Regions from separate parts of the Pseudoalteromonas sp. L23 genome, predicted to be linked through region 3. Evidence: predicted binding sites of a transcription regulator. Region 3 holds the regulator's gene; each other region holds the start of a gene.

Region 1 (4,275 bases), on a different contig from region 3:
TTGATCAGCTTATCGAGTTCAAACAATGCAGTACGCGTTGCAAAATGGGCGTCGTTATTAGAACGAAGTGGGCGTAACCACACTTGGAAAATTTGCTCACTACGACCTAAGTTTGCATCCGGCTTAGTTTGGAACATACCACGAGGGAAGTATTCGATGTATGCATAATCACCATAGTTCATACCACGTACCTGACGGATACGCTGGTACAAGTGGCTGTTTGAACTGCGATGCTCACCAAAGTATGAACGCACTAACCAAAGCGCAGCCCAGTCTTTGCTGCTACGAACCGTGTCGATTGGGAAACCAAAAGAGACCGCTGTTGATTTTGCATTCTTTTCTACGATGGTTGCGTGATGACCAGATAGTTTAGGGGCATCTGGCACTTGTAAACGCGCTTCTTCGCCTTTAGGTAAAGCCGCAAGATCGTTAAACATCGCTTCTTTTAGCTGTTTATCGAGTGCACCTGTGATACCCACGTTAAGTTTAGCTTGAGTAAATTGCTGAGCGTAAAAAACCTTAACGTCATCCAGTGTGATTGCTTCTAAGTCTGATAAATCACCAAAGTTATAGCTTTCGTATGGGTGGCCTTTGTACAGCTCGTGATAAAGCACTTCTTTACCTAGTTCTTCATCATTTGACGCTTTCAAACCAGCCTTAATGCCGTCGATTAGCTCTTTTTTCAGACGTTTAAAATCATCTTCTCTGAACCCTGGGCTCAAAAGCTGCTGACTCACAATGCCATACCATTGATCTGCATTATCTTTATGAATACGACCACGTAAAGAAATCATTTCTTTATCGATTTGATAACCGAAGCTACCAGCAATAGGATACAGCGCCTTTTGAATTTCTTTGTATGATTGCGACTCACTTCCGCCTTTGGCAATCATAGCCGCAGTAAGCGCAGCAAGACCTTTTTTACCTGCAGGATCTGCGGCAGCACCTGTGTAAAAAAGAAAGTTCACATCCACCAGCGGTGAATTATTGGTCTTGTCTAATACGTTGAAATGACGCGTTACTGGCTTGTCCATTTTTGCTACTAACTTGTCTAAGTTAACTTCCTTATCAAAACCAGGCACAGACTCAAGTGCAGACATAGTCACCGTTGTGCGGCTGCTGTCCACAAAGTATTTATTGGCAATATCACGAATGTCTTTCGCAGTGACTTTATCTGCACTTGCATAAAGCGCATTCACCACTTCAGGGTCACGCTCAAAATGCATGTAGCTTGCGAGTGTCGAAGCAATAGATTGTGATGAGTCAAGGCCGTTAATAAAGCTGTACTTTAGGTTTGATTTAAGTGCAGCAAGTTTATTTTCATCTACCAGCTCTGTGCGTGCTTTTGCGTAAGTGTTATTGATTGCATCACGCACTGTCGCCAGATCTTTTTCATCTTCAACTTTAACGAAAACATGCAGAAGACCAGGGTCTTTGGTTTCAGGGTTGTAGGTAAACATTTGGCTTGCAAGCTGTTTGTCTACCACCAGCTCTTGATATAACTCAGAGTTTTGAGAGAAGTATAACTGCGAGATCAAATCAAGCGCAGCTCGATCTTTTTTCTTCGGCTCCCATGCAGTGCCTTTATATGAAACAAGCAACCAGTGACCTGGTAAGCCATCATATTTTTCATGGACGTAACGTGCTTTCTCTTGTTTAGGCTCAACTGGAATATCAGCTTGATAATCACCCTTTTTCCAATTACCCCAGTGCTTTTTCACCATAGCCATGGTTTCTTTTGGATCTACGTCACCCACAATGACAAGCGATACGTATTCTGGCTTGTAAAAACGTTCAAAGAAGGTTTTACCATAGGCCATTTGATCTGGCATTGCTTCGATGTCTTCAAAAAAGCCCATCGTTGTGTGTTTATAGGTATGTTTATCAAATGCTTCTTTTCTTACCGCAGAAAGCAGTTTTCGAACTGGGCTGGCATTATTTTTAAGGTATTCACCTTTCACGGTTAGTGCTTCAGTACGAAACTGTTCTTCACTGTAAGTCAGGTTCTGAAAGATATCCGCTTCGATTTCTAATACTTTATCTAAATGCTGCTTCGAGAAATTTAGGTGATAGTTCGTGTAGTCATTGGTGGTGTAGGCGCGATTATCAACACCTGAATTTTTTAGAATGTCTGAATAAACGTCTTGTGGATACTTTTCTGAGCCTTTGAACATCATATGCTCAAAGAAGTGAGCGAAGCCGGTTTTACCCGCTTCGACTTCATTACGCGAGCCAACAGAAACCGGGATCTGTAGCGATACCACATCAGGATAGTTAGTTTTAACTACCATGACGCGAAGGCCATTTTCTAGCTCTTCCAAAACATAATCTTGGGCGAATACTTTATTGGATTGGGCAGCTTGAGTACTTTCAGCTGACTGTTGGGCTTGGTCTGAATTCGTCGCTGCGCAGCCACTAAGCGCTAAGCTTACGGCAAAGCTGGTTGCTAGTAATTTGAATTTCATGAATTTGGTCCTAATCATATTTTTTATTCTAAGTAAGTCGTGTTCACTTACGTTAGTAAACCTCCTGATTATGCCCCAAAGCCATACTAATTCGCTAATTTCCAAGGTGATTTACCATCCTAATGTGTAAACAAATATGAAATTTTGGTTTGAGCACTTGAGATAAATTCATAATTATTGAAATTCTTTCATTAAAAAAATCTATCTAGACGTCTAAATGGCTGCTATATTAGTAAAGAGATACAGAAATGCTTTTGTGGAATGAGGATTATGGCTTTAACGCTTCAAGAGAAAATCATTGACCCTAACCAAGGGGTATATTTAATTGGTACCACACCACCTAAGATTGGCACCGACCCAGAGCAGCTAAAATCAATTGCCGCTAAGCTTTTGGGCCGTTTACATGAGATTGAATACGACGGCGTGATCATCTATGACATTCAAGATGAAAGCAGCCGTACTCAAGTACCGCGTCCATTTCCTTTTAAGCACACCGTTGATCCGTGTGAATATAGTCAGTTGATCCGCGAATTATCACACCTTGATGTAATTACGTATAAAAGTGTGGCACAGCGCGACAGTGAAGCTTTTGGCGATTGGTTAAGCAGCACAAAACAGCAATATGGGTTAAACAATCTAGTATTGGTGGGCAGTCCGTCTTCACAAGGCGATATTAAGTTGCCGCTTTCTGAAGCCTATAAGGTATTGAAGCATCATCAAGATGACTTTTTCTTAGGTGGTGTAACTATCGCAGAGCGCCACGCCAGTAAGCGTAATGAACACGAAAGGTTAATTGATAAAACAGAGCAAGGCTGCCAATTCTTTGTTTCCCAAGCAGTGTATGACGCTCAAGCAACCATAGATCTTATTACGAGCTATGCTCGCACCTGTAAACAGCAAGGGCAAACACCAAAACGCATTATTCTTACCTTTACTCCATGTGGTGGAGAAAAAACCTTGCAGTTTATGGAGTGGCTGGGGATTTCAGTACCAGAAGCAACCAAGTGGCGCATGTTAGATGCAGACAATACACTAAGTGAGTCAATTCGTATTTGTAGAGAAAATCTAGATCAAATCTTAAAAAGCTGCTCACATCTAGATATTTCTCTTGGCTTAAATATTGAGAGCTTAACAAACCGTAAAGAAGAAATAGATGCATCTATAAACCTTTATCGACTGTTGAAGGCGACCATGGAATTATGCCTTGCGGAAAAGCAAATTGCTTAATGCAGTCTAGGGCCTGTTGCTCTTCCAAGTTTGTTTTTGCAGCAGTTTGATTGGTATTTATACAAGGCAGAGCCTGCGTAGCATAGTCATTCTATGTAAGTCTGGCGATAAAGACTTTGTGCTCCTGCAAAGTCACCTTACCCCACATCCTTGTGGGGCAACACAGAAGAAATGCCAATCAAGCGCTGCCCTTTGGGTTCACCTGAGTGCGCTTTGTTCATTGTTGCTCAACTTTTGCCTAGATTACTAGGCGGCAAGTCGAGCGTCGCGACCAAAACACACTCAGAAGAACAAAAATCAAACAGCGAAGGCCAACAGGCCCTAAAGCCAGCTTCATCAAGCTGGCTTTTCTGTTAACCTTGCTGAATTATCCAAAGCCCAGATTAACTTAGGCTCAAGAAAGCGATTAATCCCACCCCAAGTAGCAAGCGGTAAATGACAAATGGCATCATGCCCATGCGCTCTATGATTTTCAGGAAAAAGAAGATACAGGCATAAGCTGAGATAAACGACAGTGCTGCACCACTTAATAACGCATTCCAATCAACCACTTCATCGCCGGTAGCAAGCTCTAAACTGTAAT
Region 2 (4,275 bases), on a different contig from region 3:
CATGTGCAGCTTCGTACGCAGCTTCGAAAGCGCTTAGTACTTCAGTTTTATCTAGTTTACTCATCGTAGATCCTAGTCGTGTTGTACGCGGATACGCGGGTTAAGATTAAACTCTATTTATACCCATATTTGCGCAAATTTTCAATTTTTTACGTTTTTCAGCGCCAATTTATCGAACTTTAGCCTGGTTTTGATGCCTTTTTCGACGCTTAAAGTGCTTCAGGGTCGATAATGCGACGTATCGTGATCCACATACTACCAACTTGTTCATGCCAAATTCGAGTGACTATATCTAGCGCCTTATCATTTGCGATAAACTGCCGACTTAATGGGAGTGACTTAAAATTATAAAACTCTGTCGGGGCAGGGAATACTTCAACGCCTTGTGCTTCAAATAGGTTTTTTGCGCGTTTCATGTGCGAAGCTGACGTGACAAGTGCAACATCATAATCTACCAAAACGGGCGCGAGCATTTTCGCTTCGTCTGCGGTGTCTTTGGCATTGTGGTTTTGCTTGATACGGGTAGCGGAAATACCTAAGCTCTGTGCAGTTTTAGCCATGAGTCCTGCGCTTGTTGCGTTGCCATAGCCATAACCAGAAACATACAGCTGGGCTTTTGGGTAAATATTAGCAAGTCTAATGCCTTCAACTAGTCGAGCTAAACCGCAACTACCTAATTGAGCATTACTGGGGAGGGAATCATCGGGGTATAAATTACAACCAAGCACAACAATTCTGTCTATGTTTTTGTGCCTGCTTGGATTGAATGCGGTGAGCGTGCCCTTATCCCACTCGATAATGTGTTGCGCGACATAAGGAGTGGATATGCTCCAAGTAGTTAGTAGGACCAACCAGACTGCGATATACGACCCTTTGCGTGTTTTGGCGATAAAAAACATGAGCCCCATAAGTGCAACCAAAGATAACGGTAACGGCATCAGAAGTTGACCGATAACCTTTTTGACTTCAAACATTTAAACATGCCTTAGATTTAGATAAGCCTGACGCAATGCTAGCATGAGATGGGAGCTGTAGAAATGTATAACAATTAGGGCTCAAAAAGAGCCCAGTCAACTATCTTGCCGTGGTTTTACGGCAGGTATTCAGAAAATGGCGATAAACAGGGTTATCTTTCATGCTTTTCTTCATTGCTAAATACATTGGACGATTTAGCCCAAGAGCGCCTAGAGGAATCGATTTAATCAGCCCTTGGCTTTCATACGGTGTGACCAACCAGTCTGGTAATGCCGCAACCCCCATACCTGCACTCACAAGTTGGAAGATTAATAAACCTTGATCGACGGTTTTTAGCGTACCATCAAAGCGTGCATTTTGAATAAAGTGCTTAAATATGTCCTGACGCTCGCGAGGAATAGGGTAAGAAATGATGGTTTCATCTTTTAGGTCGAGTGCTGTGACATAGGCCTTCTTGGCCAATTCGTGATCTGGTGCAACGATTAACTTTAATTTAAAGTCAAAAAGATGCGCGTATTCGAGCTGTTCTGGTTCTCGAATGTCCGAAGTAAGCACTAAGTCCAGCTCATCTTCAATAAGGTCAGGAATCGCATCATAGCTAAAGCCTCGTTCGTAATCGACTTTAATGTCAGGCCAAAAGGTATTGAATTCTTTAATTGTTGGCAGCAACCAGTGAAAACAAGCATGACATTCCACGCTTAATCTGAGTTGTGAGATGGGCTGGTTAAGGCTTTCCTTCAAACGACACTTTGTTGCTTCAACTTTAGGCAATACATCATTGGCGAGCTCTAATAGCAACATGCCTTGAGGGGTAAAGCGTACCGGTTGGGTCTTGCGCTCGAATAGTTGGCAGTCGAGTTTGTTCTCTAGATCTTTGATCTGATGAGATAAAGCGGATTGAGTCAGGAATAGCTCTCGTGCTGTATTCACAAGAGAACCAGTTTCTTTCAAGGTGGAGATAGTCTTTAGGTGCTTTATATCAATCATTATCAACAATTCTCATATTTGAAGTGAGCAAATCTCAGCATTACTCAATATTACGATTCTATTTAGTTATTATCAATGTCTAGACGTCTAAATACCTGCGGTGAATTGTTCAAAAATTCACAAATCCACTATAACACTAAAAATGACAGCGTTGTCACTACTTCTGTAAAAATTTTGCAAAAAATTACAAATTAATTTTATTCATATGAAATCTGAAAAAGCATCAATTGTTGTTTTTGATTATGATAATTAAATTTAGACATCCATACATCTAGACGGAATTAAAATCATGGCATTAACACATAATTTGGGTTTTCCACGCGTAGGCAAAAAACGTGAACTTAAATTTGCAGTAGAGCGCTATTGGTCGGGCGACTTAACGCAAGACGACTTAATCGCGGAAGGAAAGCGCATTCGTGCAGAAAATTGGGCATTGCAAGCTGATGCTGGTGTTGACCTTCTCCCTGTCGGCGATTTTGCTTGGTATGATCACGTGTTGAATATTTCATTACTTGTCGGCGCTATTCCTAGTCGTCACAAAAATGATGAGTCTGTAAATCTCGATACTTTGTTTCGGATTGGCAGGGGTCGAGCACCTAGCGGCTGTGCGTGTGCAGCAAGTGAAATGACAAAATGGTTCAACACCAATTATCATTACATCGTCCCTGAGCTAACTCAAACACAGGAGTTTGCTCTGACTTGGACTGAGTTATTCATTCAAGTAGAGGAAGCACAATTACTTGGCTACCGAGCAAAACCCGTCTTGGTCGGCCCGGTAACCTATCTCTACTTAGCTAAATGTGTTGGCCAAGAGTTTGATAAATTAGTTTTATTAGATAAGTTATTGGCTGTATATCAGCAGGTACTTGCCAAGCTTGCAGCTCAAGGTGTTGAGTGGGTACAAATTGATGAACCTATTTTAGCACTGGAAATCGACGATGCTTATCGTAACGCGCTGCGCCGGAGTTTTGATGCGTTGAGTGGCCAAGGAGTAAAAGTGTTGTTGGCCAGTTATTTTGACTCCGTACAAGCGCATGTTGAAGATATTCAATCTTACCCCGTAGAAGGCGTGCATTTTGACTGCGTAACGGCAAACTACGACTTGGCTGCGTTAGAGGAAGTAGTTGGGCAAGATAGCGTACTGTCTCTCGGAATTGTGAATGGTCGTAACATTTGGCGCTCGGATCTCGAAGGTGTATATCAGCAACTTGCTCTGGTTCATGAACGTCGCGGTGATAATCTCTGGCTCGCTCCTTCGTGCTCATTATTACATACGCCAGTGGACTTAGAGCAAGAGCAAAAGCTTGATAGTGAGTTAAAGTCTTGGCTCGCATTTGCCAAACAAAAAGGGCAAGAGCTGGCATTATTGAAAAATGCATTGGAGCAGCGTGATATTACCCAGTTGGTCGAATATTCTAAGCCTGTAAAAGCGCGTTTGACTTCTACTCGAGTGAATAATAATGAGGTGCAGCAGCGTGTTTCAGCGCTTACAGCAAAAGACGGTCAACGCACGAGTGAATTCGCAACCAGAATTAAAAAGCAAGCACAATCGCTAAATTTACCCTTATTGCCAACCACAACGATAGGCTCTTTCCCACAAACCCAAGCTATTCGTAAGGCGCGACGTGATTATAAAGCGGGTACGTTGAGTACTGATGCTTATCAAAGCCAGATGGAAGCGGAGATCCGTTATGCCGTTGAAGAACAAGAAGCGCTTAACTTAGATGTGCTTGTACATGGCGAAGCAGAGCGCAATGATATGGTTGAGTATTTTGGTGAATTACTCGAAGGTTTTGCCTTTACTCAGTTTGGTTGGGTGCAAAGTTATGGGTCGCGCTGTGTTAAACCCCCTGTGATCTGGGGAGATGTCTCGCGTGCAGCACCAATGACAGTGAAGTGGACGAGTTATGCACAGAGCTTAACCAAAAAACCGATGAAGGGCATGCTAACAGGGCCGGTGACTATTTTATTTTGGTCGTTTGTCAGAGATGACTTAGATAAGCCGAGCATCGCGAATCAAATCGCATTAGCACTGAGAGATGAAGTAGTGGATTTGCAAAATGCAGGGATTAAGGTGATCCAAATCGATGAGCCTGCATTTAGAGAAGGGATGCCACTCAAAGCCAGTCAGTGGAAAACTTACTTAGCGTGGGCGGCATATGCGTTTAGGGTATCTGCAAGTGGTGTGAATGACGAAACACAGATCCATACGCATATGTGTTATTCGGAGTTTAACGATATTATCGCCGCCATAGCGGATATGGATGCGGACGTGATCACAATTGAAACGTCACGTTCAAATATGACCTTACT
Region 3 (4,275 bases):
TATTGCGATTAAATGTCGGTATCTTGACGTTAAAGTTAGTTAAGTTGCTATTTTCTTATTGTTTTTATAGTTGGTGTACATTTGTGCTAATTTTATACATTCTGTGCTGGTTTTAGCGTCTTGTTTTTTAAGTTTTAGTCATTTTATTTGTGAAATATTTCTTAAAATTGAGCTTATCTTCTCGGAAAAGTATAGAAAATACCATGCTAGTGGATAGACCTGATTTTACTTGAATAATGAGCAAAACTCGGTATTGTGTGAATACGGTCGATTAACTATATGTCCTATTGACATACCGCGACAGCAAAGCACATACGCTTGTTGAGTGGTTGAATGTCGTCGCTCATATAGTTAATCGCACTGTGTGTTGCTGTAACCAGCTAGCTAGGTTGCCAACATTCAGAATGCGAACGTTTACCACACTCTCACATTAACTTCGTAGGAAAATATCGCGCCATGACAGACTTTCGTCAACAAGCTCTAGATTATCACGAGAAGCCCGTTCCAGGTAAAATCAGTGTTGAACTCACTAAACCTGCCGAGACCGTAAAAGACTTGGCACTTGCATACAGCCCAGGTGTTGCAGAGCCAGTACGTGAAATCGCGGCTGATCCGGCGAATGCATACCGTTACACGGGTAAAGGAAATATGGTTGCGGTGATCAGTAATGGTACGGCAATTCTTGGCTTGGGTAACTTAGGTCCTTTGGCGTCAAAGCCTGTTATGGAAGGTAAGGCACTATTATTTAAGCGTTTTGCGGGCCTTGATTCAATCGATATCGAAGTTAAGCACAACACCACTGAAGACTTCATCAATACTGTGGCAAATATCGCAGACACATTTGGTGGTATTAACCTTGAAGATATTAAAGCGCCAGAGTGTTTTGAAATTGAGCGCGCGCTAATTGAACGTTGTGACGTTCCTGTATTCCATGATGATCAGCACGGCACTGCAATTGTAACCGCTGCGGGTATGCTGAATGCGTTGGAAATCCAAGGTAAAGATATTCATGATGCGATTATTGTGTGTCTTGGCGCGGGTGCAGCCGCTATTGCTTGTATGGAATTACTGATCAAATGCGGTGCCCAACGTGAGCACATCTATATGCTGGACAGAAAAGGCGTGATCCATACTCGTCGTGATGACCTAAATGAATACAAAGAGCTGTTTGCAAACAACACGGATAAGCGTACGTTACAAGACGTGATTGCGGATGCGGACGTATTTGTTGGTGTTTCTGGCCCAGACTTACTTTCTGCTGAGGATCTAAAGCTAATGGCTGACAAGCCAGTGGTATTCGCTTGTTCTAACCCAGACCCTGAGATCAGCCCTGAAGTTGCACACGGTGCACGTAATGATTTGATCATGGCGACAGGCCGCTCGGATTATCCAAACCAAGTAAATAACGTACTGTGTTTCCCGTTTATCTTCCGTGGTGCCCTTGATGTACGCGCAACCGCTATCAATGACGAGATGAAGATTGCAGCGGTTGAAGCAATTAGAACGATTGCGAAAGAGCCTGTACCTGCTGAAGTGTTAAAAGCGGCTGACGTAGATAGTCTAGAGTTTGGTCCTGAGTATATTATTCCAAAACCAATGGATCCACGTTTGTTACCTCGTATCGCAAAAGCGGTAGCGGTAGCTGCAATTGAATCAGGCGTGGCACAAATCGATATGCCAGCTGGATATATGGAATAGTACCATTGGTATTATTCAAATGAAAAAGCCTCGATTGAGGCTTTTTTTGTGTCTGTATTTCCAGAGCGAAAGAGCAGTTATCACTCTTCGTTTATTTCTGGGATCTCCAAACCGCGCTCTTCCATTATTTGTCTTACCTCTAAAGGAATACGCTCTGGATTATCTTTTCTCAAGTCTTCATCGCTCGGCAGTGGCTGACCTGTGAAGGCATGTAGAAACGCCTCACATAAAAGCTCACTGTTCGTGGCATGACGTAAGTTATTCACTTGGCGACGTGTACGCTCATCAGTTAGCACTTTGAGTACATTCAGAGGTATGCTCACCGTGATCTTTTTTACTTGCTCTGCTTTCTTACCGTGTTCTGCATATGGGTGAATATACTCACCGTTCCATTTTGCCATAATTGTGTACTTGCCTCAGTTACATCAATGCCAATATGACTGGGTTCTGGTCTACATTATTCACCAACCGCATGAATATAGGGATAACCTTACGAATTAAAGATAAATCCCAAACTCAAATAGATGAATAAACTAATCCGCCATAGCGAGATAGAAGAATCTCTGCCATAGTTTTCAATAACTCAGTCGTATTAGCAACGCCTAGAGTGGCGAAATTTTATCGGTTTAAAAAAGATAGTCAAATACTAGTTATTTAGCCATTTAGCAGTATAAATGTTTTGACTTCTGGTTTCTGTTGCTCTAACCTTTTAGACGTCTAAACATCCAACTATCTAGGTGACCTTATGAGTCAAGTTAATAAATCGACGGTAGCAGTGCGTCACGGTATAGAAGCTGATAAAGCGCATGGGGCAGTAGTGCCACCGCTTTACCTTTCTACCACCTATTCTTTTGCCGATTTTGATACCAAACGCGACTACGATTATGGCCGCAGCGGTAACTTTAATCGTGATGTGCTTGCACAGGCACTTACCGAACTTGAAGGTGGTGCTCGTAGTATTATTACCGCCACTGGCATGGCTGCCGTTCACCTAGTAACTCAACTGCTTAACCATGACGATACGCTGGTTATTCCACATGACTGCTATGGTGGTAGCTATCGCTTGTTTACATCGCTTGCAAAGCGTGGATTGCTCAAATTAACAGTCTTGGATCTCACGCAACCTGAAAGTCTTGCGCAGCTGCAGCAGATCAAACCTAAATTAGTTTGGATTGAAACACCAAGTAACCCAATTTTGCGGTTAACGGATATAGAAGCTGTCGTAAATGCAGCACACGCTGTGGGGGCTTTGGTCGCCGCTGACAACACCTTCTTGTCTCCTGCATTACAAAACCCCATTGCCTTTGGCGTGGATGTCGTCGTGCATTCAACCACTAAATATATCAATGGTCATTCTGATGTAGTGGGGGGCGCGGTGATCGCGCGTACACAGGAATTGGGTGATGAGTTAGCTTGGTGGGCGAATAATATCGGTATTACCGGTGCACCTTTTGACAGTTACCTTACCCTACGTGGACTGCGCACCTTAAATGTGCGTTTACGCCAACATCAAGAAAATGCTCAGCTTATTGCAGAATATTTAGAAAAGTCGCCGTATGTTAGCCAAGTTTATTACCCTGGCCTTGAGTCGCATCCTCAACACGAACTTGCGAAAAAACAACAGCTCGGCTTTGGTGGCATGGTGAGCTTTGATATCAAAGGCGATCTGCAAACATCTGCGAAGTTTTTAACGTCTCTAACGCACTTTTCATTGGCAGAATCTTTAGGTGGGGTTGAGAGTCTTATTTGTCATCCAGCGACGATGACACACGCGGGTATGGATCCGCAAGCACGTTTAGAAGCGGGAGTGGGCGACACGTTGATTCGTATTTCTGTAGGCATTGAAGATGCACAGGATCTCATTGCAGATCTGGAAGCGGGATTTGCATGTATTGATGAAAGTCAGGCGAGTGATGATGCTAAGTCATTCAAATTAACGCCTGCACATACAGTAGCGTTGTGGTGAGTAAATGGCAAAAGTAGTACATAAGTTTGGTGGTTCGAGTTTAAGCTCGCCAGAGCGTTATCAGGCGGTTGCCAAGATAGTGTTAGAGCAATGTCAACTAGGTGACAGTGTTGTGGTTTCTGCTGCAGGAAAAACAACGAATACCCTAGTGAAGTTATGGCAAAGCTTTGAGCAGCAAGATGTTCGCGCATTCAACGATGTTTTATTACAAGTTGAAAATCATCAACGTGAATTAATTGATGCCCTGTTTGTAGGTGAACAACACAGTGTGTTACTCAAACAGCTTGTCAATGAGCTGCAAGCAATCGCTTCAGGACGAGAAGAACAGCATCTTCACTACGCGAGTTTACTTGCACATGGAGAGCTATGGTCGGCTCGTATATTAGCAAACTACCTAAGTTCTCAAGGTATCGAAGCCAAAGCTATCGACGCTCGTACGTTATTTGTACAACAAGAGGGGGTGTTACTACACGCCCATAACAAAGAAGCGTGCTATCGCGCAATTGATGATCACGCTATCTATATCGTTACCGGTTTTATTGCCGCAAATGCACAAGGTGAAACGGTGACTTTAGGCCGAAATGGCAGTGACTATAGCGCGACTTTGTTGG

The links. Region 3 encodes MetJ, which represses methionine synthesis genes. Its sites were predicted from a motif close to TAGACGTCTAGACGTCTA; they were not measured.
Region 1: the regulator MetJ is predicted to act here: its motif matches at 2,672-2,689, upstream of L3V43_RS03315 (methylenetetrahydrofolate reductase).
Region 2: the regulator MetJ is predicted to act here: its motif matches at 2,035-2,052, upstream of metE (5-methyltetrahydropteroyltriglutamate--homocysteine S-methyltransferase).

What each region holds. Positions count from the first base shown of each region.
Region 1 is NZ_JAKKCW010000001.1:738,255-742,529, forward strand. It holds gene L3V43_RS03310 (pitrilysin family protein) at 1-2,465, opposite strand, end outside; gene L3V43_RS03315 (methylenetetrahydrofolate reductase) at 2,736-3,692, shown strand; gene L3V43_RS23785 (hypothetical protein) at 3,864-4,049, shown strand; gene L3V43_RS03320 (undecaprenyl-diphosphate phosphatase) at 4,076-4,275, opposite strand, start outside.
Region 2 is NZ_JAKKCW010000001.1:276,111-280,385, reverse strand. It holds gene L3V43_RS01310 (hypothetical protein) at 1-64, opposite strand, end outside; gene L3V43_RS01305 (ElyC/SanA/YdcF family protein) at 210-974, opposite strand; gene L3V43_RS01300 (LysR substrate-binding domain-containing protein) at 1,075-1,962, opposite strand; gene metE (5-methyltetrahydropteroyltriglutamate--homocysteine S-methyltransferase) at 2,252-4,275, shown strand, end outside.
Region 3 is NZ_JAKKCW010000006.1:262,610-266,884, reverse strand. It holds gene L3V43_RS12675 (malic enzyme-like NAD(P)-binding protein) at 457-1,698, shown strand; gene metJ (met regulon transcriptional regulator MetJ) at 1,779-2,099, opposite strand; gene metB (cystathionine gamma-synthase) at 2,444-3,664, shown strand; gene metL (bifunctional aspartate kinase/homoserine dehydrogenase II) at 3,669-4,275, shown strand, end outside.